2 regions of the Xanthomonas bundabergensis genome follow, and region 1 is predicted to be linked to the other one. Evidence: predicted binding sites of a transcription regulator. Region 1 holds the regulator's gene; the other holds the start of a gene.
What was found. Region 1 encodes FliA, which starts transcription of late flagellar genes. Its sites were predicted from a motif close to TAAAGTTTNNCNNNCNNNGGCCGATAA; they were not measured.
Positions count from the first base shown of each region.

Region 2: a site for FliA is predicted at 11,912-11,938, ahead of AB3X10_RS21045 (GGDEF domain-containing protein). Genes of this name have one in related genera too.

Region 1 is NZ_CP162487.1:2,855,626-2,870,536, reverse strand. Features, by position in the region: gene AB3X10_RS12160 (methyl-accepting chemotaxis protein) at 1-991, opposite strand, end outside; gene AB3X10_RS12155 (chemotaxis protein CheA) at 1,399-3,399, opposite strand; gene AB3X10_RS12150 (response regulator) at 3,434-3,799, opposite strand; gene AB3X10_RS12145 (STAS domain-containing protein) at 3,796-4,104, opposite strand; gene AB3X10_RS12140 (chemotaxis protein CheW) at 4,443-5,795, opposite strand; gene AB3X10_RS12135 (ParA family protein) at 5,792-6,574, opposite strand; gene motD (flagellar motor protein MotD) at 6,574-7,545, opposite strand; gene AB3X10_RS12125 (flagellar motor protein) at 7,556-8,296, opposite strand; gene AB3X10_RS12120 (chemotaxis protein CheA) at 8,613-10,349, opposite strand; gene AB3X10_RS12115 (protein phosphatase CheZ) at 10,354-10,965, opposite strand; gene cheY (chemotaxis response regulator CheY) at 10,965-11,357, opposite strand; gene AB3X10_RS12105 (RNA polymerase sigma factor FliA) at 11,376-12,125, opposite strand; gene AB3X10_RS12100 (MinD/ParA family ATP-binding protein) at 12,122-13,006, opposite strand; gene flhF (flagellar biosynthesis protein FlhF) at 12,993-14,669, opposite strand; gene flhA (flagellar biosynthesis protein FlhA) at 14,846-14,911, opposite strand, start outside.
Region 2 is NZ_CP162487.1:4,927,752-4,942,662, reverse strand. Features, by position in the region: gene AB3X10_RS21080 (NAD(P)H-quinone oxidoreductase) at 1-140, shown strand, start outside; gene AB3X10_RS21075 (DUF3772 domain-containing protein) at 327-2,714, shown strand; gene AB3X10_RS21070 (TIGR02466 family protein) at 2,784-3,446, opposite strand; gene AB3X10_RS21065 (ABC1 kinase family protein) at 4,108-5,799, opposite strand; gene AB3X10_RS21060 (XAC2610-related protein) at 6,049-7,209, shown strand; gene AB3X10_RS21055 (dihydroxyacetone kinase subunit DhaK) at 7,466-9,094, opposite strand; gene AB3X10_RS21050 (DUF808 domain-containing protein) at 9,242-10,138, shown strand; gene AB3X10_RS21045 (GGDEF domain-containing protein) at 10,234-11,838, opposite strand; gene AB3X10_RS21040 (carbohydrate kinase family protein) at 12,191-13,117, opposite strand; gene AB3X10_RS21035 (NAD-dependent dehydratase) at 13,795-14,427, shown strand; gene AB3X10_RS21030 (carbohydrate porin) at 14,631-14,911, opposite strand, start outside.

The DNA.
Region 1 (14,911 bases):
GCCGCGCGTCGCGGCGCAGGTCGCCGTTGGCGTACTCGTTGAGCACCTCGATGGCATCGACGATCGCGTCCAGGTGCTCGAACATCATGGTGTTGATGCCCTTGCTCAGCTCGCCGTAGACGCCGGGGAAATCCAGCGGCATGCGGTGGCTGATGTCCTTGTCGGCGTGCAGCTCGATCATCAGCGCGGTCTCGCTGGAGAAGCGCCGCAACTGGGTCTGCATCTTGTCCATCGCGTTGAGCAGGCGGCCGGGTTCGTCGCGCGCATCGGTACGCACGTCGTTGTCCAGGCGCCCGTCGGCGATGGCCTCGGCGGCGCGGGTGGCGCGGTTCAGCGGCCGGGTCAGGCTGCGGGTGATCAGCCAGGCCAGCAGGCTGCTGATCAGCAGCGCCGACACGCCACCGATGATCAGCTTGAGCCGGCTCTGGGTCATCGAGGACAGCGCCGCCGCATACGCCTGCTTGCTCAGATGCTGCTGCAGCTCGGCATTGGCGCGGATCGCGGCCTGCTGCTGGTCCATGGCCACCGACGCCGCGCCCAGCAGCAAGGCCTGCGCCTGCGCATTCTGGTCCTTCTCGCCGAATTGCAGGACCTGGTTGTTGAGCGCGACCGAGACCGCGCGCCGCGTATTGATCAAGTCGATCGCCTGCCGCTCGGCGGCGCTGCTCGGCAGGGCCACGAGCGCATCGTGGGCCGTCTTGTAGCGGTCGCGGTTGGTGTTGACGAAATTCAGCACGCGTTGGTTGGCCGCGTCGCCTTGCACGATCGTGATGTCGCGCAGCCCGATCGCGACATTGGTGTTGGCGTCGAGCATTTCGTTCGACAGCCGGATCTTTTCCATGTTGTCGTTGACGATGGAGTCCAGTTGCCGGTGCGCGTTGGCCATGCTCGCCAGTCCGATGGCCACCAACAGCCCGGACAGCAGGATCAGGATGCCGAATGCGGCGCCAAGACGGCGCCCGACGTTGTAGCGTTCGAGGATTGCGTTCATGTCAGACCTTGCTTCATCTGCGATGGATGGACTGCCCCGGCGATGCGCGACCGGGTGCCAGTGCCCTGCGTGGATCGCTGCGTCGCGATGCCACGATCCGGGTATCGACGCTGCAGAGGAAAACTGATTGACGGCGGTCGGCCGCATTTGCGTCACGGTTAGGTAGCTGTCCGGCAGCTTTGCGGGCGCCGCGATAGCGACGTTTCTCCGACAGGCGCGGTGGTTTTCTGCACTGGTGATCGCGCGCGCGGCCGGCATTTTCCTGCGCATGCAAGGCGGCCTTTCGCGCAGGCCGGGCGCGGCGAGCGGCGTGCAGCTGTACCGCAAAAAGCAAAAGCCCCGGCATCGCTGCCGGGGCTTTTTTTTGCTGGCCGCGCGACGTGCGCGGCGATCTGCGACAGCGGCGATCAGGCCGCTTGCGGGACCCGCAGCGAGCGCACCAGTCCGCCGATGTCCACGATCAGGGCGACGCGGCCGTCGCCGAGGATGGTGGCGCCGGAGATGCCGCCGATGCGCCGGTAGTTGTTCTCGATGTTCTTGACCACCACCTGCTGCTGGCCGACCAGTTCGTCCACTTCCAGCGCCAGCTTCTGGCCGTCGGCCTCGACCACCACCACCAGCGGCTCGGCCTGCTCGGTGCGGCCGTAGCCGTAGCAATCGCTGAGCGAGAGGATCGGCAGGTATTCGCCGCGGACCCGCAGCACCCGGCCTTCGCCGGCCATGCTGCGGATGTCGTCGGGCTGCGGCTGCAGCGCCTCGATCACGTAGGCCAGCGGCAGGATCAGCGTCTCGCCGGCGACCGACACGGTCATGCCGTCCAGGATCGCCAGGGTCAGCGGCAGCCGGATCAGCACGCGGGTGCCGCGGCCGGCATTGCTTTCCAGCTGCACTTCGCCGCCCAGGCCCTGGATGTTGCGGCGGACCACGTCCATGCCCACGCCGCGGCCGGACAGGTCGGTGACCGCATCGGCGGTGGAGAAGCCGGGCGCGAAGATCAGGTCCCACACCTGCGCATCGCTCGGGTTGTCCGGGACCGCCAGGCCGCGTTCGGCGGCCTTGGCCAGGATGCGGTCGCGGTTGAGGCCGGCGCCGTCGTCGCTGACTTCGATGACGATGTGCCCGCCCTGGTGCGAGGCGGCCAGGGTGATGGTGCCGGTCTCGTCCTTGCCGGCGGCGCGGCGCGCGTCCGGCATTTCCAGGCCGTGGTCGATCGAATTGCGCACCAGGTGCACCAGAGGATCGGCGATCTTCTCGATCAGGCCCTTGTCCAGCTCGGTGCCTTCGCCGATGGTGCGCAGCCGCACCTGCTTGCCGAGGCGGGTGGAGAGGTCGCGGACCAGGCGCGGGAAGCGGCGGAACACCGCGTCCACCGGCAGCATGCGCACGCCGATCACCGCTTCCTGCAGGTCGCGGGTATTGCGTTCGAGCAGGTCCAGGCCGGCGAACAGGCGTTCGGCGTGGGCCGGGTCGAGGTCGCCGGAGACCTGCTTGAGCATGGCCTGGGTGATGACCAGTTCGCCGACCAGGTTGATCAGCGCATCGACCTTGTCGACGCTGACCCGGATCGAGCTTTCCGCTTCGTGCGCGGCGGCGGCGTTGCCGGCCGGCGCATTGGCGGCCACGGCGGCGGCCGGCGCGGCGGTGGCGCTGGCCGGGGCCTGCGCCAGCACCGGTGCCGGCGCGCTGGCCAGGCTCGGCGGCGGCACCGCGCGGATGTCCAGTTCGCAATCGTCGATCACCCAGGCGAAGGTGTCTTCGATGGCGCTGCGCGGGATCTTGCCGACCAGGCCCAGGTCCCACGCCAGATAGGCCTCGAGCGGGTCGAGGTCGTTGAAGCCGGGCAGGCGCGCGGTGCGGCAGGCGACCTGCAGCGGGCCGAGGTGTTCGAGCTCGCGGATGATGCGCAGCGGGTCGTTTCCGCTCATGAACAGCGACGGCGCCGGGGTGAAGCCGATCTGCCAGGCTTCCGGTTCGGCCGGCTGGTTGGCCGCCGGGGTCGCGGCGGACGCGACGGCGGCGTTGCCGTTGAGCGCCTGCTGCAGGCGGTCGTGCACGGCCTTGACCGCGACCGGGTCGGCCGGGGTGCCGTGCTCGGCTTCGCGCAGCAGTGCGCGCAGCACGTCCACCGAACCCAGGATCGCGTCGATCGCGTGCGCTTCCACGTCGCGCTTGCCCGAGCGCAGTTCGTCGAGCAGCGTCTCCAGCACGTGGGTCAGGCCGGCCATCGCCTCGAAGCCGAAGGTGGCGGCGCCGCCCTTGATCGAGTGCGCGGCGCGGAACACCGAGTTGATCGTCTCGGGGTCGCGGTTGCCTTCTTCCAGCGACAGCAATCCGGCTTCCATCGCGTCCAGCCCTTCGCGGCTTTCCTCGAAGAAGGTGGCGTGGAAACGTTGCAGGTCCATGCTCATGGGCGGGGAATCCGGAAAAAGGGTGGGGAGGGAATCAGCCCAGGACTTTCTGGACGGTGGCGATCAGCTGTTCCGGGTTGAACGGCTTGACCAGCCAGCCGGTGGCGCCGGCGGCCTTGCCTTCGGACTTCTTGTCCGCCGCCGACTCGGTGGTCAGCATCAGCATCGGCGTGAACTTGTAGTCGGGCAGCTGGCGCAGCGCGCGGATCAGCGAGATGCCGTCCATGTTCGGCATGTTGACGTCGGTGACCACCGCGTTGAAGCGCTGGCCCTGGGCGCGGCCGAGGGCGACCTGGCCGTCTTCGGCTTCCTCGACCGCGAAACCGGCCGAGGTCAGGGCAAAGGAGACCATCTGGCGCATCGACGCCGAATCGTCCACCACCAAGATACGTGCGCTCATGCGGCGTTCTCCACAGATTTCAGGTTGTCAGGGGTTGCAGGAAGGCCCAGCGATTCGCTGACCCCTAGCAGGCGTGCCGCATCGCGGAACGTGTCGTTGCAGGCCTCGAACACGGTGCGTTTGCCGTCCTGCCGACGTGCATCGACGAATGCGCACAGCACCTGCACGGATGCGGTATGGATGCGGCGGACCTCGCCGGCGTCCAGCCGCAACTCGTCGTCCGACGCCAGGAACGGGGTCAGCCGTTGTTTCAGGTCGGCGCTGGTCTCGATGCCGAGATCCTCGCCAAGGGTGACTGTGCTCATCATTGCTCCGCACGAATGGTTCTATGGCAGATAACGGCCAATGCGCGGGAAGCTTTAGCGGCGCATCGGAAAAGTGCGGCGTGGTTGGCAGTTGCCGCGCGGCGAGCAGTCGTCGCCGCTGGTCCAGCCTTGCCGGCGCGCTTCGGCAGCGCGTGGCCGTGTCCGGCGCCAGGCCAGTGCTGGCCGCCTGTCCTTGCCGCGCGCGCTCGTCGCTGCGCGGCCCGGCGAGCCGCGCCGGGATTGCGTCGTTGCGCGGCGGCCAATCGACACCGACTTGCCGCGCTCGTGTTGCGCGGCCGGCGCCCAGGCACGGCGCGGCCGGTCCCGTCGTGTGGCGCCTAGTGCAGCAACTGCTCGGCGTCGAGCAGGATCATCGGTTGCTGGGACAGGCGCGCCACGCCGCGGAACAGATGGTTGGAGATGCGGCAGATGCGGGCATTGTCCGGCGGCTCGATCTGCTGGTCGGTGAGGCTGGCCACGTCTTCGACCGCGGACACGCGCAGGCCCAGGGTCTCGCCGTTCTCTTCCAGCACCACCACCCGGGTCAGCATGTCCATCTCGATCGGCGCGGCGCCCAGGTGGATGCCCAGGTCGATCACCGGCACCACCTGGCCACGCAGGTTCATGATCCCCAGCATCGCCGGCGGGGTGCCGCGCAGCGCCAGCAGCGGCACCGGCAGCACCACTTCCTGCACCTTCAGCAGCTCCAGCGCGTAGGCCTGTTCGCCGCAGCGCAGGCGCAGCCAGCGGGTGCTGCGGTCCGGCGCGCGGCGCTGGTGCGGGGAGGCTTCGTGGGCCGCGCTCGGGGCCATGAACGACTGCAGATTGGGCGGCAGCCGCGAACCGGCGGCCTGTGCGCGCTCGGCCTCGGCGCGGCGTTCCGGCGGTACCGCCATCGGCGGGCGCTTGATCGCGCGTGCGGCGGCGGCATCGTCTTCGGCGGCCAGGTCGCGCGGCGGCGCGGCGGCGCGTTGCATCTCCATCGCCGCGACCACTTCCAGGTCGGCCTGGCGCTCGGCGGCGGACGGCGCCTGCTGCGACATGATGCCGGCCAGGGCCGGATCGGAGTCGGCCTCGGCCAGCACCGCGGCGGCGATCTGTTCCGGGGTCGGGCCGGCCGGTGCGGGCGCCAGCGCCTGCTGCGACATGATGCCGGCCAGGGCCGGATCGGAATCGGCCTCGGCGAGCACGGCGGCGGCGATCTCTTCCGGGGTCGGGCCGGTTGGCGCGGGCGCCAGTGCCTGCTGCGACATGATGCCGGCCAGGGCCGGATCGGAGTCGGCTTCGGCCAGCACCGCGGCGGCGATCTGTTCCGGGGTCGGGCCGGCCGGGGCGGGCGCCAGCGCCTGCTGCGACATGATGCCGGCCAGGGCCGGATCGGAATCGGCTTCGGCCAGCACCGCGGCGGCGATTTCTTCCGGAGTCGGGCCGGCCGGCGTGGGCGCCAGCGCCTGCTGCGACATGATGCCGGCCAGGGCCGGATCGGAGTCGGCCTCGGCGAGCACGGCGGCGGCGATCTGTTCCGGGGTCGGGCCGGCCGGCGCGGGCGCCGCGGCGGCACGCGCGGGTTCCGGCGCCGCTGCAGCGCTGGCCGCGGCGAGCGCGGCCTGCCGTTCGGCGTGCTGCTCCTCGGCGATCACGTCGTGCAGCAGGCCTTCCAGATAGTCGTCGATGACCCCGGGGGTGTTCATGCGGCCTGCTCCATCGGCGTGGCGTCGCTGGCGATCAGCCATTCCAGCGCGCGGCGGTAGGCGGCCAGGCCGCGGCCGGGGTAGTCGCCGGGGACGCCGGCCACGGTCAAGGCCTTGACGTTGCAGATCTTGGTGTCGACCGGGATCGCGTCTTCCCAGACCCGCTCGCCGTAGCTGTCCTGCATCTGCCGCAGGGTGTCGTTGCCGGCGCGGGTGCGCTTGTCGAACAGGGTCGGCAGGATCGAGGCGGGCAGGGGGCGGCGGCGCGAACGCTCGACCATGTCCACGGTGCGGACCATGCTGGCCAGGCCGTGCAGCGCCAGCGGCTCGGCCTGGGTCGGGATGATCACCCGGTCGGCCGCGGCCAGCGCGTTGATCATCAGCAGGCCCAGGGTCGGCGGGCAGTCGAGCAGGATGTAGTCGTGCTGGCCGGCATGGCGCGCCATGGCCTGCTGCAGCGCCAGGCCCAGCCCGGGCTGGTTGGCGCTGCGCCGTTCCAGCGTGGCCAGCGCGGTCTGCCCGCAGACGTAGCTCAGGCGCTCGATGGCGCTGTCGCGGGCCAGCGCGGCCAAGTCGCTCGGCGGCGTGGCGAACAGGTCGAGCACCCCGCTCGGCGGCGGGTCCTGCGGCACGTCGAAGGCGCGGGTCAGCGAGGCATGCGGATCGAGATCCAGCATCAGCACGCGGTGGCCGAGCATGGCCAGGCCGCGGCCCAGCGCCAGCGTGGTCGTGGTCTTGCCCACGCCGCCCTTCTGGTTGGCAATCGCCCAGATGCGCATCAGTTCACTCCTTCAATGGCGGCAGGTAGCGCGCGGGAGGCGCCGGCGGTGCCGGCAGCCGCCGCAGCGGGATGTGTCGGGGGCGCCGGCGTCGTGCCGGCATTGGTCAAGCGGTCTTGCGCCGAGGGCGTGCCGGCCGCGGCGCCATCGGCAACGGCGCCGCCGGCATCGGCCAGGATCACCAGCACCACGCGGCGGTTGGCGTTGCGGCCGGCCTGGGTGCCGTTGTCGGCGCGCGGGCGGAACTCGCCGTAGCCGATCATCGACAGCCGCGAGGGCTGCAGGCCCTGGTCGGCGAACAGGTGCACCACGCTGGCCGCGCGCGCCGCCGACAGCTCCCAGTTGGACGGGAACTGCATGGTGGCGATCGGGGTGTCGTCGGTATAGCCCTCCACGCGCACGCCGTTGGGCACCGGCACCAGCACCTGCGCCAGCTGCGCCAGGGTGGCGCGGGCGCTCTGGTCCAGCGACGCGGAGCCGGAGCCGAACAGGATGTCGCTGTTGATCTCCACTTCGATCCACAGCCCGGCATGGCGCACGGTGATCAGCTTCTTCTGGATCAGCGGCGCCAGCGCGGCGCCGAGCCGGTCGGCGATGCCGTCGAGCTGGCGCTGCGCGCGCCGCAGCTGGTCCTCGTCGCGCAGCGCGCCGGGCGCACGCAGCGGCGAGGCCGACGGCAGCCGGTTCGGGTCGGGCAGGGACAAGGCCGGGCTGGACTTGATCGGGGTCGGGCGCGCGCCGCCCTGGCCCTGCATCAGGTGCTCGCCGACCTGCACCGGCGCCATCGTCCGCGGCGCGCCGCCGAAGGCGGTGCTCATCGCATCGGCCATGACCCGGTACTTGGCCTCGTTGACCGTGGACAGCGCGTACATCACCACGAAGAAGGCGAGCAGCAACGTCATCAGGTCGGCATAGGGGATGGCCCATGCCTCGTGGTTGACGTGATCTTCGTGGGGACGCTTGCGGGCCATAGTGGTGGGGTCAATGCAAGAAGCCTGCCAGCTTCGATTCGATGTTGCGCGGGTTCTCGCCCTGGGCGATGGCGATGAGCCCTTCGATGATCATTTCGCGCTCGCCGCTGCTGTGCTTGATCACGCTCTTGAGCTTGCTGGCCATCGGCAGGAACAGCAGGTTGGCCGAGGCGATGCCGTAGATGGTGGCGGTGAACGCGGCGGCGATGCCGTGGCCGAGCTTGCTCGGGTCGGCGAGGTTCTTCATCACCGCGATCAGGCCCAGCACCGCGCCGATGATGCCCAGGGTCGGCGCATAGATGCCCATGCCCTCGAACACCTTGGCCGCGGCCAGGTCGCAGTGTTCCTGGCCGTCCAGGTCGATCTCCAGCATGTGCCGGATCGATTCCGGCTCCACCCCGTCGACCAGCATCTGCAGGCCCTTGCGCACGAACGGGTCGTCCTGCTGCTGGACCTGGTTCTCCAGGCCGAGCAGGCCCTGGCGGCGGGCGATGTTGCTCCACTCCACGATCTGCTGCAGCAGCGCGTGGCGGTCGCTGGACGGCGGATGCAGGATCCACTTGGCGATCTGGAACGCGCGCCGGAACACCGCCGGCGGCGTGTGCACCAGGATCGCGGCGACGGTGCCGACGATCACGATCACGAACGCGGCCGGCGACCACAGCGCGGAAACGCCGGCGCCCTTGAGGATGCTGCCGCCGACCAGCGAGGCGATCGCCAACAGCAAGCCAATGAGACTGAGTTTGTCCATGCAGAAACTATCGGCCGCTAGGGGAGGGACTTGATGGGGCCGGGATTGGGGATTGGGGATTGGGGATTCGGGATGAGCGGCCGCCGGCCGTGCGAGTGGGTTGCACCCTGTAGGAGCGGCTTCAGCCGCGACGGGCGTTACCGGTAAGGCCCGTCGCGGCTGAAGCCGCTCCGACAGGAAAGCGCGATGGAGAGCAGCCGCTGAACTTACTGCCACGTCCATGACACTTCGGGCATCGGATCGCCACGCAACGACCGGACCGGGACCGCCTTTGCGAATCCCCAATCCCCAATCCCCAATCCCGAATCCCGGCCTCTCAGCTCTTCAACCCATCCACATCCAGGATCAGCGCCAGCCGGCCGTCGCCGATCAGGGTCGCGCCGGCGTAGCCGGGCAGGCCGCGCAGGGCGCGCGGCAGCGGCTTGATCACCACTTCCTCGCGGCCGCGGACCTGGTCCACGACCAGGCCCATGCGCGATTCGCCGGCCTGCAGCACCACCACGGTCAGCAGCGGCAGTTGCGGCGCCTCGATGTTCAGCCACTGGCGCAGGTCCACCAGCGGCAGGGTGTGCGATTGCCGGTCGAGCACGGCGCGGCCGTCGAACCAGCCCAGCGAGCGGCGCGGCGCGTGCAGCACTTCCACCACGCGCGCCAGCGGCAACGCGTAGACGGTGTCGCCGGCCTGCACCAGCAGGGTCGGCAGGATCGCCAGGGTCAGCGGCACGCGGATCAGGAAGCGGCTGCCGCGGCCCAGTTCGGACTGGATCTGGATCTGCCCGCTGAGCTCGCGGATGCGCGACTGCACCACGTCCATGCCGACGCCGCGGCCGGAGATGTCGGTGACTTCGGACTTGGTCGAGAAGCCGGGCAGGAACACCAGGTGCAGGCATTCCTCGGTGGTCAGGCGCGCGGCCGCTTCCGGATCGATCAGCCCCTTCTCGCGCGCCTTGGCGCGCAACCGCTCCGGGTCGATGCCGGCGCCGTCGTCCTGCACCTCGATGCTGACGTAGTCGCCTTCCTGCTGCGCCGACAGGCGCACGTGGCCGCCGCGCGGCTTGCCGGTGGCCTCGCGCAGCGCCGGCGCCTCGATGCCGTGGTCGATGGCGTTGCGCACCAGGTGCACCAGCGGATCGGCCAGCGCCTCGACCAGGTTGCGGTCCAGTTCGGTGTCGGCGCCGATCAGTTCCAGCTCCACTTCCTTGTTCAAGGAGCGGGCGACGTCGCGCGCCACCTTCGGGAAGCGCGAGAACACCTTGCCGACCGGCTGCATGCGGGTGCGCATCACCGCCGACTGCAGGCGCGCGGTGGCGATGTCCAGGCTGCTGACCGCGCGGTCCAGTTCTTCGTCGCGCAGGCGCACGCGCAGGGTCTTGAGCCGGTTGCGCGACAGCACCAGTTCGCCGATCAGGTTGACGATCGCGTCCAGGCGCTTGGTGTCCACGCGCACGGTGTGCTCGGGTTCGGCGGCCTTGGCCGGCGCGGCGGCGGGCTTGGCGCTCGGCGCCGGCCGCGGCGCGGCGGCCGGCACCGGCAGCGCGGCCGGCGCGGCGCCGCCGTGCAGCTGGTCGAGCAGCGCTTCGAATTCGTCGTCGTCGATGAGGTCGCTGTTGCCGCCTGCGGCCGGCGCCGACGTCGGCGCAGCGGCCGCCTTGGGGCTGGGGACGGCGGTTTCCTCGCCGCTGGTCGCGAACTGCGCGATCAGCTGCTGCGGCGCGCGCGGCGGTTCGCTGCCGCTGCCGAACGCGTCGAGCATCGACTGCAGGTAGTCCAGCGACTGCTGCGCGGCGTCGAAGTGCCGCGCCTGCAGCGTGGCCTGGCCGGCGCGGGCCTGGCCCAGGGTGTCCTCGGCGGCGTGGCACAGCTCGACCATGGGCGTGATCGCCAGGAATCCGGCGCCGCCCTTGAGCGTGTGGAAGCCGCGGAACACCGCGTTGAGCTGCGCGCTGTCCTCGGGCGCCTGCTCCAGCGACACCAGCTGCTCGCCGAGCCGGTCCAGGATTTCCTGGGCCTCGATGATGAAGTCGGCAGCGATGTCGTCGGGAACGGCGCTCATGAGATTACAGCCCCAGTCCGGACAGCAGGTCGTCGGCGTCGTTCTGCGACACGCCGTGACGGTCCAGCCCGGCCAGCGCCGGACCGGCCAGGCCGCCGTCGGCCTTCTTGTTGTCGTCCTTCGGCGGCAGGCCCAGCGCGCCGAAGCCCTCGTGCACGCGGCGCACGATGCTGGCCACGCGGCGGATGATCTGCCCGGTCAGGTCCTGGAAGCTCTGCGCCAGGGCCATCTCGGTGAGGTTGTGGCGGATCTTGTCGAGGATCTCGCCCTGGTCGCCGGTCAGTCCGCCGGCGCGCAGCTGATCGGCCAGCGCGCGGCATTCCTCGGCCAGGTCCAGGGTGCGGTGGCTGGCCTGCTCGGTCATCGCCACCACGTGGTCCAGGCGCGAGCAGGCATCGTCCAGCTCGCCGGCCTCGCTGGGGATGGTGGGCAGTTCGCCGAGCGCCTGGCCCAGATCGCGCGCCAGCCGGCTCAGGCCCTGCATCATCGGCCGCGTGCGCCAGGCGGCGAGCGTGTCGATTTCCTTGCGCCAGGCGGCTTCGTCGCCACGCTCCAGTGCGTCCAGCGCACCTTGCAGGCGTTCGATCAGGGCGCTGCGTTCGGCGGTGGCTTCCATCAGGCGGTCGCTCCCAGGCGTTCGAAGATCTTGCCCAGCTTCTCCTGCAGCGTCTGCGCGGTGAACGGCTTGATGATGTAGCCGTTCACGCCGCACTGCGCCGCCTCGATGATCTGCTCGCGCTTGGCCTCGGCGGTCACCATCAGCACCGGCAGGTGCTTGAGCTTGTCGTCGGCACGGATGTTGCGCAGCAGGTCGATGCCGGTCATGCCGGGCATGTTCCAGTCGGTGACCACGAACTCGAACGGTGCCGAGCGCAGTGCAGCCAACGCACTGTTGCCGTCTTCGGCCTCTGCAGTGTTGGTGAAGCCGAGATCGCCGAGCAGATTCTTGACGATGCGCCGCATCGTCGAGAAATCGTCCACGATCAAAATCCGCATGTTCTTGTTCACCGCTAACTCCCTTGGGTCTTATTCTTCGTCTTCCAGGCCGGCATCGGCCGCTTCGAACGCTTTCAAGCGCCCGCGCAACCGTACCGTGGCCTGGCCGTGGATCTGGCAGACGCGCGACTCGCTGACACCGAGCACCGCGCCGATTTCCTTCAAGTTCAATTCCTGCTCGTAGTACAGCGACAGCACCAGCTGCTCGCGTTCGGGCAACTGCGCGATCGCCTTGCCCAGCTCGCGGCCGAACTCGCTGCGCTCCAGCATCTGCTGCGGGTTGGGGCCGCCCTTGGCGATGGTATCCAGTTCGCCGTGGTCCTCGACCCGCGACTCCAGGCTCAGCACCTGGCCGCGCGCGGCATCTTCCATCAATCGCAGGTATTCGGGAAGCGGCATGTCCATCGCCGCGGCCACTTCGTTGGCGGCGGCGGCGCGGCCGGTGCTCTGTTCGATCTTGCGGATCGCCGAGGCGGCGTCGCGGGCGCGGCGGTGCACCGAGCGCGGCACCCAGTCGCCGCGGCGGATCTCGTCGATCATCGAGCCGCGGATGCGGATCGAGGCGTAGGTCTCGAACGAGGCGCCCTGGTCGGCATCGTAGCTGCGCGAGGCCTCGATCAGGCCGATCATGCCGGCCTGGATCAGGTCGTCGATCTCGACGCTGGCCGGCAGCCGCGCCGCCAAGTGGTGGGCGATGCGCCGCACCAGGTCCGAATGCTGGGTGATGTAGTCGTTGGCGCTGTTGCGCTGCACGGCGCGGTATTGGGCGGCGGCGTTCATGCGGCGACCCCCCGCTGGATGATCCGTTCGACGAAGAACTCGACGTTGCCGCGCGGCACGGTCGGCGCCTGCCAGCGCGAGGTGCGGCGGGCGATCTCGGCGATCGCCTGCGCCGACGGGCTAGACGGGTAGGCCTTGACCACCGGCTGCTGGCGCTGCACCGCCAGGCGCAGCCAGTCGTCCTGCGGCACGCAGCCCAGGTAGTTCAGCGACACGTCGCCGAGGAACTTCTCGCACACCCGGCTCAGCTTGTCGTACAGCAGGCGGCCTTCGTTGAGGTCGCGGACCATGTTGGCGACGATCTGCACCCGGTCCACGCCGCGTTCGCGCGACAGCACCTTGATCAGCGCGTAGGCGTCGGTGATCGAGGCCGGCTCGTCGCAGACCACCACCACCGCGTCCTGCGCGGCCTGGCAGAAGGTCAGCACGCTGTCGGTGATGCCGGCGGCGGTGTCGATGATCATCACGTCCAGCTCGCGCTGCAGCTCGGAGAAGACGTTGACCAGGCCGACGTGCTGGGCGGGCGGCAGCTCGGCCATGTGCCGGCGGCCGGAGGCGGCGGGCACCACCATCAGCCCGTTGGGCATGTCGATCAGCACCTCTTCCAGGGTGCAGCGCCCGGCGACCAGGTCGGCCAGGGTGAACTTGGGGGTCAGCCCGAGCAGCACGTCGACGTTGGCCAGGCCGAGGTCGGCGTCCAGCAGCAGGGTGCGCTTGCCCATGTCGGCCAGCGCCATGGACAGGTTGACCGAGATGTTGGTCTTGCCGACGCCGCCCTTGCCGCCGGTCACGGCGATCGTACGCACCGGGCCCAGCGGTTCGCTGCGCGTTGCCGACAGGGGGAAGGCATTGGTCAGATTGGCGTAATCACGCGACGGCATGGTTCTGCTCCGGAGTACAGGGCTTATCGGCAGCGCGCCGCAAATCTTCAAGGCGCAATACCAGGCTGGCGGCGTTGGCGCGGTGCAGGTCGTCCGGCACGCGCTGACCATCGGTCACCCAGGTGATGGGAAGCCGGTGGTCCGCGACCACCGACAGGGCACTGCCAAACCGCCCGGTTTCATCCAGCTTGGTCAAGATCACCCCCTGCGGATCGGCGCCGGCGAACCGGCGCACCACCTCGTCCAGGTCGGAGAAATGAGCGTTGGCAGGGAGTACTAGCAAGGACCGGACCACTCGCGAGGCGCGCAGCCAGTGCAGCTGCGCGGCCAGGGCGCGGTCGCGCTGGCCCATGCCGGCGGTGTCGATCAGCACCAGCTTGTAGTCGCTCAGACGCTCCAGCAGCTGCTGCAGCGCGGCGTCGCTGTCGGCCTCGTGCACGGCGATGCCGAGCTGGCGGCCGTAGCTGTGCAGCTGTTCGCGGCCGCCGACGCGGATGGTGTCGGTGGTGACCAGGGCCACGTCGCGGGCGGCGTGGCGCTCCAGGAAACGCGAGGCCAGCTTGGCGATGGTGGTGGTCTTGCCGGCGCCGGTGGGGCCGATCAGGGCGATCACGCCGCCTTCCTCGATCGGATCCAGCGGCGCGATCGGCAGGCGCTTGGACAGCAACCCCAGCATCAGCCCGCGGCCGCGGTGCAGCTCCAGGTCGGCGGGGATCTGCATGACCACGTCGCGGGTGATGCCGCTGTCGAAGCCGTAGTCGTCCATCAGCTCCAGCGCCTGGGCGCGCACCGGCGAGCCGCGCAGGCGTTCGTCGGTGAGCCGGTTCATCTCGCGCTCGATCATCTGCCGCATCAGCGCCAGTTCGTCGCGCAGCTGAGTCAATTGTTCGTCGTTCTGCACCGCGGGGAAGCTCGGCACCGGCGCCAGGGCCGGCAGCGCCGGGATCCCGGCGCTGGGCGCGGCGGCGGCCGGCGCCGCGGCCACCGGTGCCGGCGCGGCGGGCGCCGCGGCAGGTGCGGCGGTCGGGGTCAGCGACACCGCGGCGATGTCCTCGAGCCAGGCCGGCACCGCGGCGGCGCTCGCGGCGGCGCTGGCCGCGGCGGCCGGGGTGGCGGCCGCCGCAGTGAACGGGCTCGGCAGCGGCACGCTGATCGGCGCGTTGCGGAACACGTCCTCGGGAATGCGGAATTCGGCGAACGCTGCGTCGGCGGCAGGAGCCGGGGCCGGGGCCGGGGCGCGCGGCGCGGCGGCGGGACGGCTCGGCGCGGGCGCGGTGCCGGCCGGCATCGCCGAGGCGGCGATCGCGGCGGGCTGGGTCAGCGGCCGGGCCGGCGCGGCCTGGGCCACGGGCGCAGCGCTTGCGGCCGGGGCGCGGCGCTCGCTGATCGCGGCCATCATCGCCATCGCCGCATTGGCCGAGGCCTTGGCCGGGCGCGGTGCCGGATTGGCGGCCGACACCGGCGGCCGCGGCGCCGCCTCTTCCGGACGCACCGCGTCCAGGGCCTGCTGCACCAGCGCCTCGTCGTAGTTGCTGGCGGCCACGATCTCGATGCCTTCGTCGGTGCGCCGGTTGGACAGGATCACCGCATCCGGACCGTGCTCGTCGCGCACCATGCGGAACGCGGTACGCATGTCGGGGGCTACGAAGCGTTTGATCTTCATGGGTGGAAACCGGGATTCGGGAGTGGGGATTGGGGAGTGGTCGCGGATGCCGCCATTGCGTGGCTGCTCTCCGGTCGCCTTGTTCTGGTTGTCTTCGATCGTTTCATTGCTGTCTCTCTCCGCTCGCCGGGTCCGCTGTCGCAAATCCCGAATCCCAAATCACCAATCCCTGCCGGTCAGCTGATCGTCCCGACCAGCTTCAGCCGCTTGTCTTCCGGAACCTCGCTGTAGGACAGCACCGA
Region 2 (14,911 bases), 2.1 Mb from region 1:
GGCCGCTGCTCGAACAGGGCCGGATCAAGCCGCAGCTGGACCGCAGCTTCGCGCTGGCCGAAGCGGCGCAGGCGCATGCGCGGATGGAGTCCAGCGCGCATATCGGCAAGATCGTGTTGCTGACGCAGGCGGGGCGGTGAGACTCTGTCGCGGCTGAAGCCGCTCCTAAAGAAAGCTCCCTGTAGGAGCGGCTTCAGCCGCCACTGGCCCGCACCGGCCACGCACCGCTGGCTCTGTTCAAGCGCCACGCCGTATATTGCGCCGCACGCGCGGTGGTCCGCGCTTCACCGCCGGTCCCCCGCGTGCGCCTGCCTTCCCGTTCCGCCGTGCTGCTGCCGTTGCTGCGCCGTTCGCTGCTGCTGTTGTTCCTGTGCCTGAGCGCGGCGGCGACCGCGCAGCCGCAGGACCAGCCGCAGCCGCCCGACCCGCAGGCCTTGCTGGAAGGCGCCGAGCAGACGCTGGACGATGCGCGGCGCAGCATGGACAGCGACAACGACCAGACCGGCTTGCGCGCCCTGCTCGGCAAGGTCGCCGATGCGCAACGCGATGCCGAGGCCGCGGTCGCGGCGCTGACCCCGCAGCTGGCCCAGGTCGATGCGCGGCTGCAGCAGCTCGGCCCGGCCGCGGACGGCGAGGCCAAGGACATCGCCGCGCAGCGCAAGGACCTGGCCAAGCAGCGCGCGCCGCTGGATTCGGGGATCAAGCGCGGCAAGCTGCTGGCGGTGGAGGCCAAGCAGCTCGGCGAGCAGATCGAAAGCGTGCAGGCCGAGCACTTCAGCCAGGAGCTGTCGCTGCGCTCGGCCTCGCCATTGTCGCCGTCGCTGTGGCGGCAGATCGCCAGCGATTTCCCCGCCGACCGCGATCGCCTGCTCGCCCTGTACCGGCTGGGCGCGCAGGCGCTGGACGCCGCGATCGCCGAAAACGGCAGCGGTGCGCTCGGCATTGGCCTGACTATCGCCTTCGTGCTGCTGTTCCCGCTGCGCTACCTGTTGCGCTGGCTGGGCAAGCGTTACGCGATGTCGCGCGCGCCCGGCAGCCGCCTGCGCCGCTCCGGGCTGGCCCTGTGGTTCCTGCTGCTGGGCACGCTGACGCCCGGCCTGGCCGCGCTGGTGCTGGCCGAGAGCCTGCGCAGCATCGGCGCGGTGCCGGCGCGGCTGGAGAGCGTGCTGCATGGCTTCGTCGTGGTCAGTTTCGCCGCCGCGTTCATGGGCTCGCTGGGCGCCAGCGTGCTGCTGCCGAACCAGCCGTCGTGGCGCCTGTTCCCGATCGACGACGCCACCGCGCGGCGCCTGCGCAAGTACACCTGGGCCACCGCGACGCTGGCCTGGCTCAGCAGCATGCTGCTGGTGGTCAACCAGGCCAGCCGCACCAGCGAGTCGGCCACGCTCGCCGCCGACGGCGTCATCGCGCTGGTCTATGCGGTGCTGATCCTGGCGATCCTGACCAGCCTGTCGCGGCTGCGCCGGCGCCAGTACGCCGAGGCCGCGGCGCAGGCGCTGGAAAACGCCCAGCCGCCGCCGCCGGGACAGCACGGCGGCGCGCTGGCGCTGGTCGGGGTGCTGGTGCGGGTGGCGGTGGTGGTGGCGTTGCTGGCGTCGCTGCTGGGCTATCTGCACCTGGGCCTGTTCATCACCCGGCAGATCATCTGGATCACCATGATCGTCGGCGCGATCCGCCTGCTGATGACCTTCGCCGACGATTTCGCGCTGTGGCTGTTCGCCAGCGAAGGCCGCATCGGCCGCGCCGCCAGCGGCGCGTTCGGCGTGCGCGCCAGCCGCCTGGAGCAGGCCGGCGTGCTGACCTCGGCGGTGGTGCGCGTGTGCCTGCTGCTGATCGGCGTGGGCGCGTTGCTGATCCCGTTCGGAACCAACGTGTCGACCATCACCGACTGGTTCTCGGTGCTGTCGCAGGGCATCCCGATCGGCAAGAGCCACCTGTATCCGGGCGCCGTGTTGCGCGCGGCGCTGGTGCTGGGCCTGGGCCTGCTGGCGATGCAGTACATCCATGGCTGGCTGACCCAGACCTACCTGCCCAAGACCGAGCTGGACGACGGCTCGCGCAATTCGGTCAGCACCGTGGCCCGCTATGCCGGCATCCTGCTGGCCGCGCTGTGCGCGCTGGCCGCGTCGGGCATCGAGGTGGCGCAGATCGCGCTGGTGGTCAGCGCGCTGTCGGTGGGCATCGGCTTCGGCCTGCAGTCGATCATCCAGAACTTCGTGTCCGGGCTGATCCTGCTGGCCGAGCGCCCGGTCAAGATCGGCGACTGGGTCAAGATCGGCGACCAGGAGGGCGACGTGCGCAAGATCAGCGTGCGTTCCACCGAGATCCAGGTCGGCGACCGCTCCACGCTGATCGTGCCCAACTCCGAACTGATCACCAAGACCCTGCGCAACATGACCCTGGCCGGGCCGCTGGGCCGGCTGCAGATCCAGTTCGCGGTATCGCTGGGGACCGACATGGTCAAGCTGCGCGCGCTGCTGCTGGAGCTCTACGCCGCGCACCCGGGCGTGCTGGAGGACCCGGCGCCGTCGGTGTTCATCGATTCCATCGCCAGCGGCCACGTCACCCTCAACAGCTTCGCCTACGTCGGCAATCCGCGGCTGGTCTACGGCATCCGCAGCGACCTGTTCTTCAGCCTGCTGCAGCGCCTGGCCGAAGAGGGCATCGCGCTGGAATCGCCGCAGGAGGTGCGGCTGCTGCGCAAGGAGCCGTGAGCGCGGCAGGCGGCATGTGCGACGCATGCGGTCCCGGCGCGCCGATCGGCCGGGAAAGCTCGGGCTTGCTCATACGCTGAAGTTGAAGGCGACCGAGATGCGCGGCCGCGAACCCGTGAACAGCGTGACCGAGTGCAGGAGCCAGGACGGGAACATGACCAACGCGCCGCTCTCGGGAGCGATGGAGGTGGTCAATCCCGCGCTCAGGCAGCCTGCAATGCGGATCTTGAGTTCTGGATTGTAAAGCGACGGCATGACGCCTCTCGGATCGAGAAACTGGAGTTCTCCGCCGGGAATCCGGCCATCTTCGGCGCCGTCGTCCACCCAGTAGACGCCCGACCAGAACGCCCCCGGATGGGCGTGTTGCGCGTTCGAATCCCCGGCTTCGTTGACGTTCGCCCATGCGTTGATCTTCCACTCGAAATCGGGCACGACCAAGCCGTGCTGCGGGTGGTAGACGGCCGTCAGCTCGTGGGCCAGATCCTTGGCGAACGCCGTCAGCGCCATGGCGCCTTCGCCATGCCAGTGATTGAAGTCGGCACTGGATTGCCATCCCCCCGAGTTGCTGTGGCGCACGCCGGCCGGGTTCTGGGCTCTGTTGCTGTGGATTTCTTCCTTCAGCACTTCGTTCAGCAGCTCGGCCGCTGGATGCGTGATCTGCGCGACGGGCGTGGCGAACAACCGGTGGATCTTGATCTGCTCGGGTTCGACGAGGTTTGGATAGGGCGACATGACCGGAGTTCTTGATATTCGCTGGCCGTTCTTGATGCATGCGCATCGCGGTTCTGCTTGCGCTTCCACGACGCCGAGTGCTCGCCGCAGCGAGCGTCGCGGTCGAAACCGCTCCGGCGGGAAGAAGCCGGGCGTCAGTCTAGCGGCATCGTTTCGGTGGGGTGTGTCAGCCATGCCCGTGCCGATCGCGCCACGCCTGCCCGTGCATGCGGCAACAGGGAGGATGTGAACGGCGTGCCCATGCGCTGGCCATCTGCGGCAGCGTTGCATGCGCAACGGCGGCCTTGCGGGTCGGGGCCTGTCGGGCGTCATCCGGCGCCGCGCGGCTTGACCCGCTCGCGCGCTGGACGCTGCGCCACGCTGCATCCGCCGGCGGCCTGTCAGGCCCGGCGCGACCTGCCGGGAATTGCCCGGGAATCGATGGCAACCCTAGGCGTTTCATCAATCCCCGAGCGGCATGCGCCACTGCTGCGCGTGCGTCTCCATGTGGCGCTGGCAACGGCCGCGCGCACGCGCAAGAGTGGTCCTGCGGGTTGGGCCGGTCAGGCCGCCAGCCTGCACCGCGCGGCGTGACCCGACCGCCCGGCAGGCGCTGCGCCGCGCCGCACCGGATGGCGGCCTGTCAGGCCCAACCCGACCTGCCCGGGAATCGAGGGCAGCCCTAGCGCCGCCCGCGTTCCTCGCGCACCCGCGTGCGGCGGTCGAACAGTACCGCGCTGGCGACGATGCCCAGCCCGAGCACCACGCCGAGCAGGAACAGCACCATCGCGATGGCCGGGTAGCCGAACAGCTTGGCGCCGGTGTCGATGCGCATCATCTGCGTGGAGGCCAGGATCAGCGCGGCGGTGACGATGCCGGCGGCGACGCGGTTGGCGATCTTCTGCAGGCTCTCCATCAGCCGCGATTCCTCCAGCCCGGCCACGCGCACCTGCAGGCGGTTGTCGGCGGCCAGCGACAGTATGTCCGACAGCTTGCGCGGGCCTTCGCGCAGCAGCGCCTGCATCTCCATCGCCTCGCTGGCCAGGTTCGCCGCCGACAGCGATTTCTTCAGCCGCGCGCGCATCACGTGCTGCAGTTGGTCCTCGACCACGCTGCGCGTGTCCAGGTTGGGCGACAGCGCGCGGCATACCGCTTCCAGGTTCAGCAGGGTCTTGCCGAGCAGGCTCAGTTCCGGCGGCGTGCGCAGCCCGTAGGCGGTGGCGATGCGCACCAGGTCCAGCACCACGCGGCCTTCGGAGGTGGCGTCGTGCGCGGCATAGCGCGCGATCATCTGCCCGGTCTCGCGCTGGTAGTGGTCCTCGTCGAAGTCCTCCAGGCGCGTGCTCAGCGCGATGGTCTCCTCGGCCACTTCCTCGCCGCGGCCGTCGACCGCGGCGAACAGCAGCTTGAGCAGGCGCTCGCGCAGCTTCGGCGGCACGTGCGCGACCATGCCCAGGTCGAAGATCGCCAGGCGCCCGTCGCTCAGCACGCGCAGGTTGCCCGGATGCGGGTCGGCGTGGATCTCGCCGTGCACGAACATCTGGTCCAGGTAGCCGCGCACCAGCGCCGCGGCCAGGTCGTCCATCGGCTGCTCGGTGCGGCGCAGCCCGGAGATCCGGTCCACGCGCACGCCTTCGGCCAACTGCATGGTCAGCACCTTGCGGCTGCTAAGGTCCCAGATCGGCTGCGGCACCCACAGCTGCGGGAACGGCTTGAGGTGCTCGCCGAAGCGCGCCAGGTTCTCCGCCTCGGCCTCGTAGTTCAGTTCGGCCAGCAGCGCCTTGCCGAATTCGGCCAGCCAGTCGGCGAAACGGATGCGGCGGCCCAGGCCGGTCAGCTTGTCGGCGGCATTGGCGAAGCTCTTCAGCACCTCCAGGTCCGACCGCACCTGCGCGGCCACCTCGGGCTTCTGCACCTTGATCGCCACCGGCGTGCCGTCGCGCAACGCGGCGCGGTGCACCTGCGCCAGCGAGGCGGTGCCCAGCGGGGTGTCGTCGAAGGCGGAGAAGGCCTTGTTGACCGCCACGCCGAGTTCGGCCTCGACGATCTCGCGGATCCGCTCCACCGGGACCGGCGCGGTGTTTTCCTGCATGCGCTCCAGTGCGGTGGCGAATTCCGGCGGCACCACGTCCGGGCGCGTGGACAGCATCTGCCCGAGCTTGACGAAGGTCGGGCCCAGCGCCTCCAGGTCGGTGACGAACTGCTCGGGCGTGCCTTCGGGCGGCAGCTCGTTCGCGCCGTCGACGCCCTGCATGTCCATGCCGGAGAACACCCCCGAACTGCGGTAGCGCAGCAGCAGGCGCAGGATCTGGGTACGGCGGCTGAGGCCGCCGACTACGTGCGGGGTGTCCGCAGCGTCGGGCGTCGCGCTCAAGGTTCGGCTCCGGGAATGGCGGGGATTGCGGCGGCCAGTGTGGCCGGGGCCGGGTCGTCGCGCGGTGAACCCGCCGCCGGCGCGCTGTGCGGCGGCGGCGTACGCGCATGCGGGTGCCACCGCAACACGCATGCCGTCGCTGGCGTGCCATGCGGCGAGGCCTGGGGTGCGCTCCGGCACGCGGCACCTATCGCGGCGCCGCGCCCGCCCTTACCCTTTGCGTTCCACTGTCGCCAAGCAGGGCGTGCCATGCCGTCTTTCCTTTCGCGTGTCGTTCCCGCCGCCAGCGCCGCCAGCTGCTGCCGCGGCCTGGCCCTGGTGGCCGCGTTGCTGCTGTCGGCCACGGCGTCGGCCGCGCCGGAGCGCTATGCCGACGAAGGCTTCGATGCGCAGGCCTTCGCCGGCAGCGAGCACCGCACCTATGCGGTGCAGGACTTTTCCGAGCGCTACCGGGCGACGCTGGAGATCGAGGACAACAGCGAGGTGTTCCGCCCCGGCATCGTGCGCGTGTTCGCGCGCGGCAGCGCCACGCCGCTGATCGAGGTGGCCTCGCCCGAGCTGGTGCTGGACACCGACGGCAAGAGCGGCAAGGCCAAGGCCAACGTGCACGAACTGCCGTACGGCGAGCAGAGCGTGCTGATCTACGCCGATTTCAACTTCGACGGGATCAAGGACCTGGCGCTGATGGACGGGCAGAACAGCTGCTATCACGGCCCTTCCTATCAGGTGTACGTCGGCACCGCCGATGGCTTCGCGCCCAGCCCTGCGTTCACCGAACTGGCGCAGAGCAACTGTGGCCTGTTCGAGGTGGACGCGCAGGCGCGCGAACTGCACACCATGACCAAGGACGGCTGCTGCTGGCATCAGTTCGCGGTGTACACGGTGCGCGACGGCGAGCCGTTGCTGGAGCGCGAGCTGGTCGACGACGCCACCGGCGCTTCTTCGGGGCTGACCCAGGAGACGCGCTACCGCGACCAGGGCGGCAAGCGTGTGGCGGAGAAGCACTACCTGTGGGACGAGGACGGCGGCAGCGTGGCGGGGGAGCGCAGGATCCTGCTCGAATTCCGCCTGGCGCCGTCCGGCAAGCGCATCGTCGTGTTCGCCAACCAGGGCGATGGCGAGGCCGGAACGCCGTACTACGCGGCGATCGGCGCGCAGCAGCGGGTCGAGCTGCTGTATCCGGACGACGCGCAGGAGGGGTTCGATGTCGATGCGTCGCGGCACGTGTTGAGCTTCGCCCGCGGCGATACCACCTACCGCATCGTCGGCAACGCGCAGGGCGTGCCGCAGCGCATGGAGGTGGTGGCGCGTGGCAAGACCCAGCCGCTGGCGCTGCAGCCCGGCTCGGTGCATGGATCGTTGCAGGCGGTGGCGCAGGCGCTGAGCGCCGCGCAGGCGACCGCGGAGTAGCGCCGGCGCCTGCGGCACCCGCGCATGGCTGTTGCCTGTCGCAGCGGCTTTAGCCGCGACAGGCATTCTCGGTCATGCCTGTCGCGGCTGAAGCCGCTCCTACAGGAAGCGTGCGGCCGACCTGCTGGGTGCACTGTAGGAGGGGCTTCAGCCCCCGACAGACTGCCGGAGCCGCTGCTGTTCCAACTCCGCTCGTCGCGACTGAAGTCGCTTCCACAGGGGCCGGCGGCGAGCCGGCGGGCTGCGTTGCCAGCGCTCATCGTTCCCATGCCGCGAAGGCGCGCGCTACCGCGTCGGCGCCCGGGTCGACCACGCCGCGCAGCGCGTCCGCGGGGACCGCGGCCGAGCGGCCGGCGCGGGCCTGGGTCAGCTGCGCGGTGGCATCGGCGCCGGCACGTGCCGCGCGCGCTGCGTCGTCCGCGCTGCCGCCGCGCGCCAGCGCCTCCAATGCCGGCAACAGCGCGTCGAGCATGGTCCGATCGCCCAGTTGCGCGCCGCCGTAGTGCTGCATCCGCGCCACGCCGGCCTGCAGCGCCGGCACCCAGCCGCGCCCGGCCTCCAGTTCGGTGGCCGCGGTGGTGAACAGGATCGACAGCAGCACGCCGCTGGAGCCGCCCATGCTGCGCTCGATCGCCGCCGCCAGGCCGTGCGCCAGCGCGGCGGCCTCGCCCGTCGCCAACCCGTCCGCGTCCAGCGCCTGCTGCAGGGCACGGGCGCCGGCGGCGAAGGTGCTGCCGGCATCGCCGTCGCCGGTCTGCGCGTCGAGCGCGTCCAGTTCCGCCTGCGCGGCGATCAGCGCCTGCGCGACCCGCGCCAGGGCCGCGCCGCGTTGCGGGTCGCGGGCGCCGTGCCGGTGCGCGTCGCTGCGCGACAAGGCCGGCGCGAAGCGGGCCGGCGCGTGCGGCACGCGCACGCCGGGCCAGCCCAGGGTCTGCACCGGCGATCGCAGCGCGGCGAGCACGTCGGCCTCGGCCGGCGCCAGGGTGATGGAGAAGCCGTGCATGTCCATCGAGGTCATCAGCGCGGCCGGCAGCGTCATCAGCGCGATCCGCTCGGTGCCGATGCGCTGCAACGCCAGCCGGGTCAGCACGCCCAGTTCCTGGGTGGAGCAGCCGCCCAGGTCGTTGAGCAGCAGCACCAGCGGCGCGTCGGCGCCGTAGCGCGCGTCGGCCTGCGCCAGCAGCGGGTCCAGCACCAGCGCCAGCGCCTCCTCGACCGAGGCCGGCTGCACCTTGCGCGTGCCCGGCTCGTTGTGGATGCCCAGGCCCAGTTCCGGCGCGCGGCGGCCGGCGTGCTGGCCGGGCACGGTGCAGCTGGACAGGGCCATGCCCAGCGACAGCAGGCGGTCGGCGAAGGCCTGGCCGCGCCGGGCCAGCTCGGCCAGCGCCACGCCTTCGCGGGCCAGGTGGCCGACGTACTTGTGCACCAGCACGGTGCCGGCGATGCCGCGCGGCTGCGTGGCGTCGGGCAGGGCGATGTCGTCGGCGACCAGTACACTGGCCACGTCGATGCCTTCGGCGCGGGCGCGCTCGGCGGCCAGGCCGAAGTTGAGCCGGTCGCCGGTGTAGTTCTTGATCACCAGCAGCACGCCAGGCGCGTCGGCGCAGGCGCGGATCGCGGCCAGCACCGCTTCCACCCCCGGCGAGGCGAACAGGTCGCCGGCGATCGCGCCGCTGAGCATGCCCGGGCCGACGAAACCGGCATGCGCCGGTTCGTGGCCGGCGCCGCCGCCGGACAGCACCGCGACCTGCGCCGGGTCGCGCTCGGCCTGCAGCACGATGCGGGTGCCGCTGGCCGGATCCGAACGCAGCAGCGGTTGCAGCGCGGCGACGGCGTCGAGCACGTCGTCGACGATGGCGCGGGGGGCGGTGAGGAACTGGTCCATGGGTGTCCTTCGCGGTGGCAGGTGTCTGCCGCGTACGCTAGCCGAGCCGGCGTTATGCGCGGCTGAGGCCGGGCACGGTCGCGCTCACCCACCGGGCGCGCGGAATCGGCGAGAATCCCCGCTCATCTCCCCGAATGGAATCCCCGCATGGCCGGCGCCAGCCTGTTCACCCTGCTCGACGATATCGCCTCGCTGCTCGACGACGTGGCGATCCTGACCAAGGTGGCGGCGAAGAAGACCGCCGGCGTGCTCGGCGACGACCTGGCGCTGAACGCGCAGCAGGTCACCGGGGTCAATGCCGACCGCGAGCTGCCGGTGGTGTGGGCGGTGGCCAAGGGTTCGCTGCTCAACAAGGCGATCCTGGTGCCGGCGGCGCTGGCGATCAGCGTGTGGCTGCCGTGGGCGATCACCCCGCTGATGATGATCGGCGGCGCGTTCCTGTGCTTCGAGGGCGTGGAGAAGCTGGCGCACCGCTTCCTGCACTCCAAGGACGAGGACGCGCAGCGCCACGCGCAGCAGCTGCAGGCGCTGGCCGACCAGCAGGTGGACGTGGTCGCGCTGGAGAAGGACAAGATCAAGGGCGCGATCCGCACCGATTTCATCCTCTCCGCCGAGATCATCGTGCTGTCGCTGGGCGTGGTCGCCGGGGTGCCGTTCGTGCAGCAGCTGTCGGTGCTGGTGGCGATCGCGCTGGCGATGACGGTCGGCGTGTACGGCCTGGTCGCCGGCATCGTCAAGCTCGACGACCTGGGCCTGTACCTGACCCGCAAGGGCGCCGCCGCCGCGACCATCGGCCGCGGCATCCTGTGGCTGGCGCCGTGGCTGATGCGCGCGCTGTCGATCGCCGGCACCGCGGCGATGTTCCTGGTCGGCGGCGGCATCCTGGTGCACAGCATCGGCCCGCTGCACCACGCCCTCGAGGGCATCGCGCCGCAGGGCGCCTGGGGCAGCGTGGTCCTCAATCTGGGCAACGCGCTGGTCGGCATCGTCGCCGGCGCGCTGGTGCTGGGGGCGGTGTTGCTGTTCAAGAAAATCCGGGATTAGGGATTCGGGATCGGGGATTCGCAAGCGCGGCGCGCCCGCGCTTTGGCCAATCCCGAATGCCCAATCCCCAATCCCGCGCCGGCCGCGCCGGCGCACTAGTCCGCTGACACCACCCGGTTCTTGCCCGCCTTCTTGGCCTCGTACAGGGCGCGGTCGGCGCGCTTGATCAGCACGTCCTGGCTCTCGCCGGCGCGGCGCATCGCCACTCCGGCGCTGAAGCTGACGAACACGCGCTGGTCCTCGTGCACCACCGCGCGCTGGGCCAGGGCGCGCTGCACCCGGGTCACCGCCGCGGACGCTTCGAAAATGGTGCAGTCGGGCATCAGCAGCAGGAATTCCTCGCCGCCGTAGCGGGCGATCGCGTCGCTGCCGCGCAGCGTGGTGCGCGCCACTTCCACCACGTGGCGCAGCGCGGCGTCGCCGCCGGGATGGCCGTAGGTCTCGTTGAGCTTGCGGAAATCGTCCAGGTCCAGCATCGCCACGCACAGCGGCTGCGCGATGCGCTCGGTGCGCGCCAGTTCGCGCACGAACAGCTCGTCGAGCCCGCGCCGGTTGAGGGCACCGGTGAGCTGGTCGACCCGCACCAGCCCGCTGACGTCCTGCAGCTCCTGCTCCAGGCGCAGGATGCGCTGCTCGGCCGCTTCCACTTCCTGGCGCGCGGCGATCAGGTGGTCGCGCGCGCGCAGCGCCTGCTGCTGCACGTGGCCGGTGTCCTGCAGCACTTCCTGCAGCAGGCGGTTGAGGTCGGCGATGCTGCGCGCGTCGCGGATGGTCTGCGAGTAGTCGGCGATGCGGTCGTGGAACTCGCTGGTGCTGATCGCCATGCCGTCCAGGTTCTCGACGAAGGACACCATCATGTCCTTCATCGCCTCCTTGGACTCGGCGATGCCCTGCTTGAGCAGGCCCTGCTTGTAGATCACCTCGCGCAGGCTGCCGCGCGCTTCCTCGATCGAGTAGCGGTCCATCGGGCCGCTGATCATGTCGCGCACCACCGCGATCTGGCCCTGCAGCCAGCTGGTGTCGTCGAGCAGTTCGCCGACGTTCTCCAGCAGCAGGTCGAACAGGCCCAGCAGCAGGGTCTGCTGTTCCTGGCTGTCGCTGGCGCGCAGCGACACCTGGTGGCACAGCTCGCGCACGCGCTGCGCCAGCGGTTCCAGCGGCAGGCCCGGGCGCCATTGGCGCAGCGCCTCGCCGGTGGCCTCCGATTCGTTGGCCAGTTCCGGCAGGTTGTGCAGCAGCGAGGCCAGCGCGCCGGCGATCGCCTGGCGCAGCAGGTCGCGCAGGCGCTCGGGATCGCTGGGCCCGGCCAGCGGATCGCCGACGTCGATGGTGCGGATGTACTTGTCGATCAGCTGGCGCAGCGCGCGGCCGTAGCTGGGCCAGTCGCCGCTGGCGGCCGCCGACTGCAGGCGCCGGCCCATGTCGCCCAGCTCGCCGTGCAGGCTGGCCATACCGTTGGCGAAGGCGCCGAGCAGGTCCAGCGGCTCGTGGGCGTGGTTGAACAGGCGGATCAGCGCCGCGGTGACCGCGGCCGGATCGGCGTGTTCGCCCGGCGCCGCAGGCGCGGTACCGTGCCCGTGCGCATGGCCGTGCCGGCGCGGCGCCACCGCGGAGGCCGGCGGCGCCGCCGGCTCGCGGCGGCGCGGCGACAGCAGTTTGCGCAGTCCGCCGACGGGTGGCTCGTCGCGTTGATCCGGCATGCTGACGCCTCCTCCCCAGTAAACGCACCGCCCTGCCGCAAACGCGGCGCCCATGGCGACACTCAGGAACAGGATATCGGCGCCGGCGGCGCGCGCTTGAGCCAGGGCGCGCCCTCGATCCCGGAGCAGGTCGCGCCGCGCTTGCGCGTGCGCGAGGCAAGGAAGAGGGAGAACGTGGAGGATGCCTCGCCCTGCCAATGAGGTGGCGCCGGGAGGCGCGCGAGCGCGGCCCTGCGGGTTGCGCCTGTCAGGCCGCCAGCCGGCGCGGCTTGACCCGACCGCCAGTCAGGCGCTGCGCCAACCGGCAACCTGATAGACCCAACGCGACCCGCTCGGGAATCGACGATACGCCCTATAGCGCCGCGCGGACCTCGTCCAGGCTGGGCGGGTTGGCGCCGGCGCGGGTGCAGTTGATCGCCGCCGCGGCCACGCAGAAGGCCAGCAGCTGCTGCAGCGCCGGTGCCGCGCGGCCCAGCGCGGCGAGCGCGGCCAGGTCGGGCAGCTGGTGCAGCAGCGCGGCCTGGAAGCTGTCGCCGGCGCCGACGGTGTCGGCCACCTGCACCGTGCGCCCGGCCACGCGCGCCTCGGCGTCGCCGCTCCAGGCGATCGCGCCGTCGCCGCCCAGGGTCATCACCACCAGCGACGGGCCGTGCTGCAGCCAGCCGCGCGCGATCGCGAACGGATCCTGCTGCGGGTACAGCAGCTCGATGTCTTCCTGGCTGACCTTGACCACGTGCGCCAGCGCGATCCAGCGCGCCAGCCGCGCGCGCCACACCGCCATGTCCGGCTCCACCGTCGGCCGCACGTTCGGATCCAGCGAGATCAGGCGCTGCGCGCGCTCGCGCTCGGCCAGGGCCTGGAAGGTGCTGGCGGTGGTCTCGGCGACCAGGGTGTAGGAGCCGAAATGCAGGCCGCCGACCGAGGCGCCGAGCACCGGCAGGTCGGCCGTGGTCAGCGCGCGGTCGGCGCAGCCGGTGCCGTAGAACGAATAGTTGGGCACGCCCTGCGCGTCCAGCGCGACCATCACCAGGGTGGTCGCCTCGGCCTTGTCGACGCAGTGGTCCAGGGCCACGCCCTCGCGCTCCAGGGTGCCGCGCAGCTGGCGCCCGAGCGGGTCGGTGGACAGGCCGGTGAACAGCGCCGACGGCGTGCCGAGACGGGCCAGGCCGATCGCCACGTTGAACGGCGAACCGCCCTGGCGCGCGGTCATGCCGACCGAGGTGCCGGCGTAGCCGTCGATGAAGATGTCGTACAAGGCCTCTCCACACACCACGAACATCGAACGGCTCCTCGGTTGGCTGCAGCGGCGCCGGGCGGCGCGATGGGCGGCTATTGTGGCGTACAAGCCGCAGCGCGGCGACCATGCGCGGCGCTGCGGGAGCGTGGCTGCGTGCCATGTTGCCTGTGTGTGTCGGGCGCGAGGTTGCGCCCCCGTACTCGCATCCGCCCCTTCGGGACACCTTCCCCAAAAAGGGGGCCATGGTCCCGATGGGAGAAGGGAATGGCCTAGCCCCTCTCCCACCGGGAGAGGGGTTGGGGTGAGGGTGCGGCGCGAAGCGTCTCGCGGAGTTTGGGTGCACGAGGCTGCGCCCGTACCCTCATCCGCCCCTTCGGGGCACCTTCCCCCAAAAAGGGGGCCGTGGTCCCGAAGGGAGAAGGAAAAGCCTAGCCCCTCTCCCACCGGGAGAGGGGTTGGGGTGAGGGTGCGGCGCGAAGCGACTCGTGGAGTTGGGAGCACGAGGCTGCGCCCGTACCCTCATCCGCCCCTTCGGGGCACCTTCTCCCGAAGGGAGAAGGAAAAGCCTAGCCCCTCTCCCACCGGGAGAGGGGTTGGGGTGAGGGTCGGGCGCGAAGCGTCTCGTGGATCCGGGAGCCGGCCGCGCATGCCGCCGGCGCCTTGCCCATGTGCCCGCGATCGTCGTAGCTTCATTCACCCATTGCGCAAGGCCGCTTTCGATGAAGATCCTGCTCGCCGGCGCCACCGGCCTGGTCGGCGGCCACGCGCTGACCCAGTTGCTCGCCGCGCCGGACTGCGGCGCGGTGGTCGCGCCGACCCGGCGCGCGCTGGACCTGGTCCATCCCAAGCTGCACAACCCGCTGGTCGACTTCGACCGGCTGCCGGCGCAGGCGCCGTGGTGGCAGGTCGACGCGGCGATCTGCGCGCTGGGCACCACGATGAAGCAGGCAGGCTCGCGCGAGGCGTTCCGCCGCGTCGACCACGACTACCCGCTGGCGATCGCGCAGCTGCTGCGTCAGCACGGCGCCACCGCGTTCGCGTTGAACTCGGCGCTGGGCGCCGATCCGGGTTCGCGCGTGTTCTACAACCGGGTCAAGGGCGAACTGGAGCGCGACCTGCAGGCGCTGGGCTTCGCCTCGCTCGCCTTGGTCCGCCCCGGCCTGATCGGCGGCGAGCGCGCGCAACCGCGCGGCGCCGAGCGGCTCGCCGCCGCGCTGCTGCAGGGACTGGGTCCGCTGCTGCCGCGGCGCTACCGGATCAATCCCGCCGCGCGCGTCGCCGCCGCGCTGGTGGACAACGCGTTGCGGCCGCGTGCCGGCCGCCAGGTGGTCGGTTCGGAACAGCTGGCCTGAGCGCGAGGCGCCGATGGCGTGGCGTCGTGAGCAAGGCATGCGCTGCCGCGCCGGCGCAGTGCCGCAGCACGATGGTTGAAGAACAGGCGTTGCGGACCTGCCTGCCATGCAGGCGGCGTCGATGCGAGGCGCGTTGAACTGGCGTGCCGTGTCGGCATGGCGCCGTGCGAACGACGCCACCGCCGTGCCGCGGCACGCGACGCTCAGAAGGTCATGCTGACGCGCAGTCCGCCGACCACGCCGTTGTTGTCCTTGATCCCGTTGGCGTTGCGGATGTACTGCAGGTTCGGCATCAGCGACAGCGCCGGGGTGATGGCGTACTGGTAGTTCAGTTCCAGCGGGTATTCGTATTCCTGCACGCCCACCGCGGCCGCCCCGGCCGGCAGCGCGGCGTTGTAGCGGCGCTGCGCGTCGCCCAGGCGTTCGCTGACGCGGGTACGGCCGGCGGCGAAGCCGATGCGGTCGTCCGGACGCGAGGCGAACG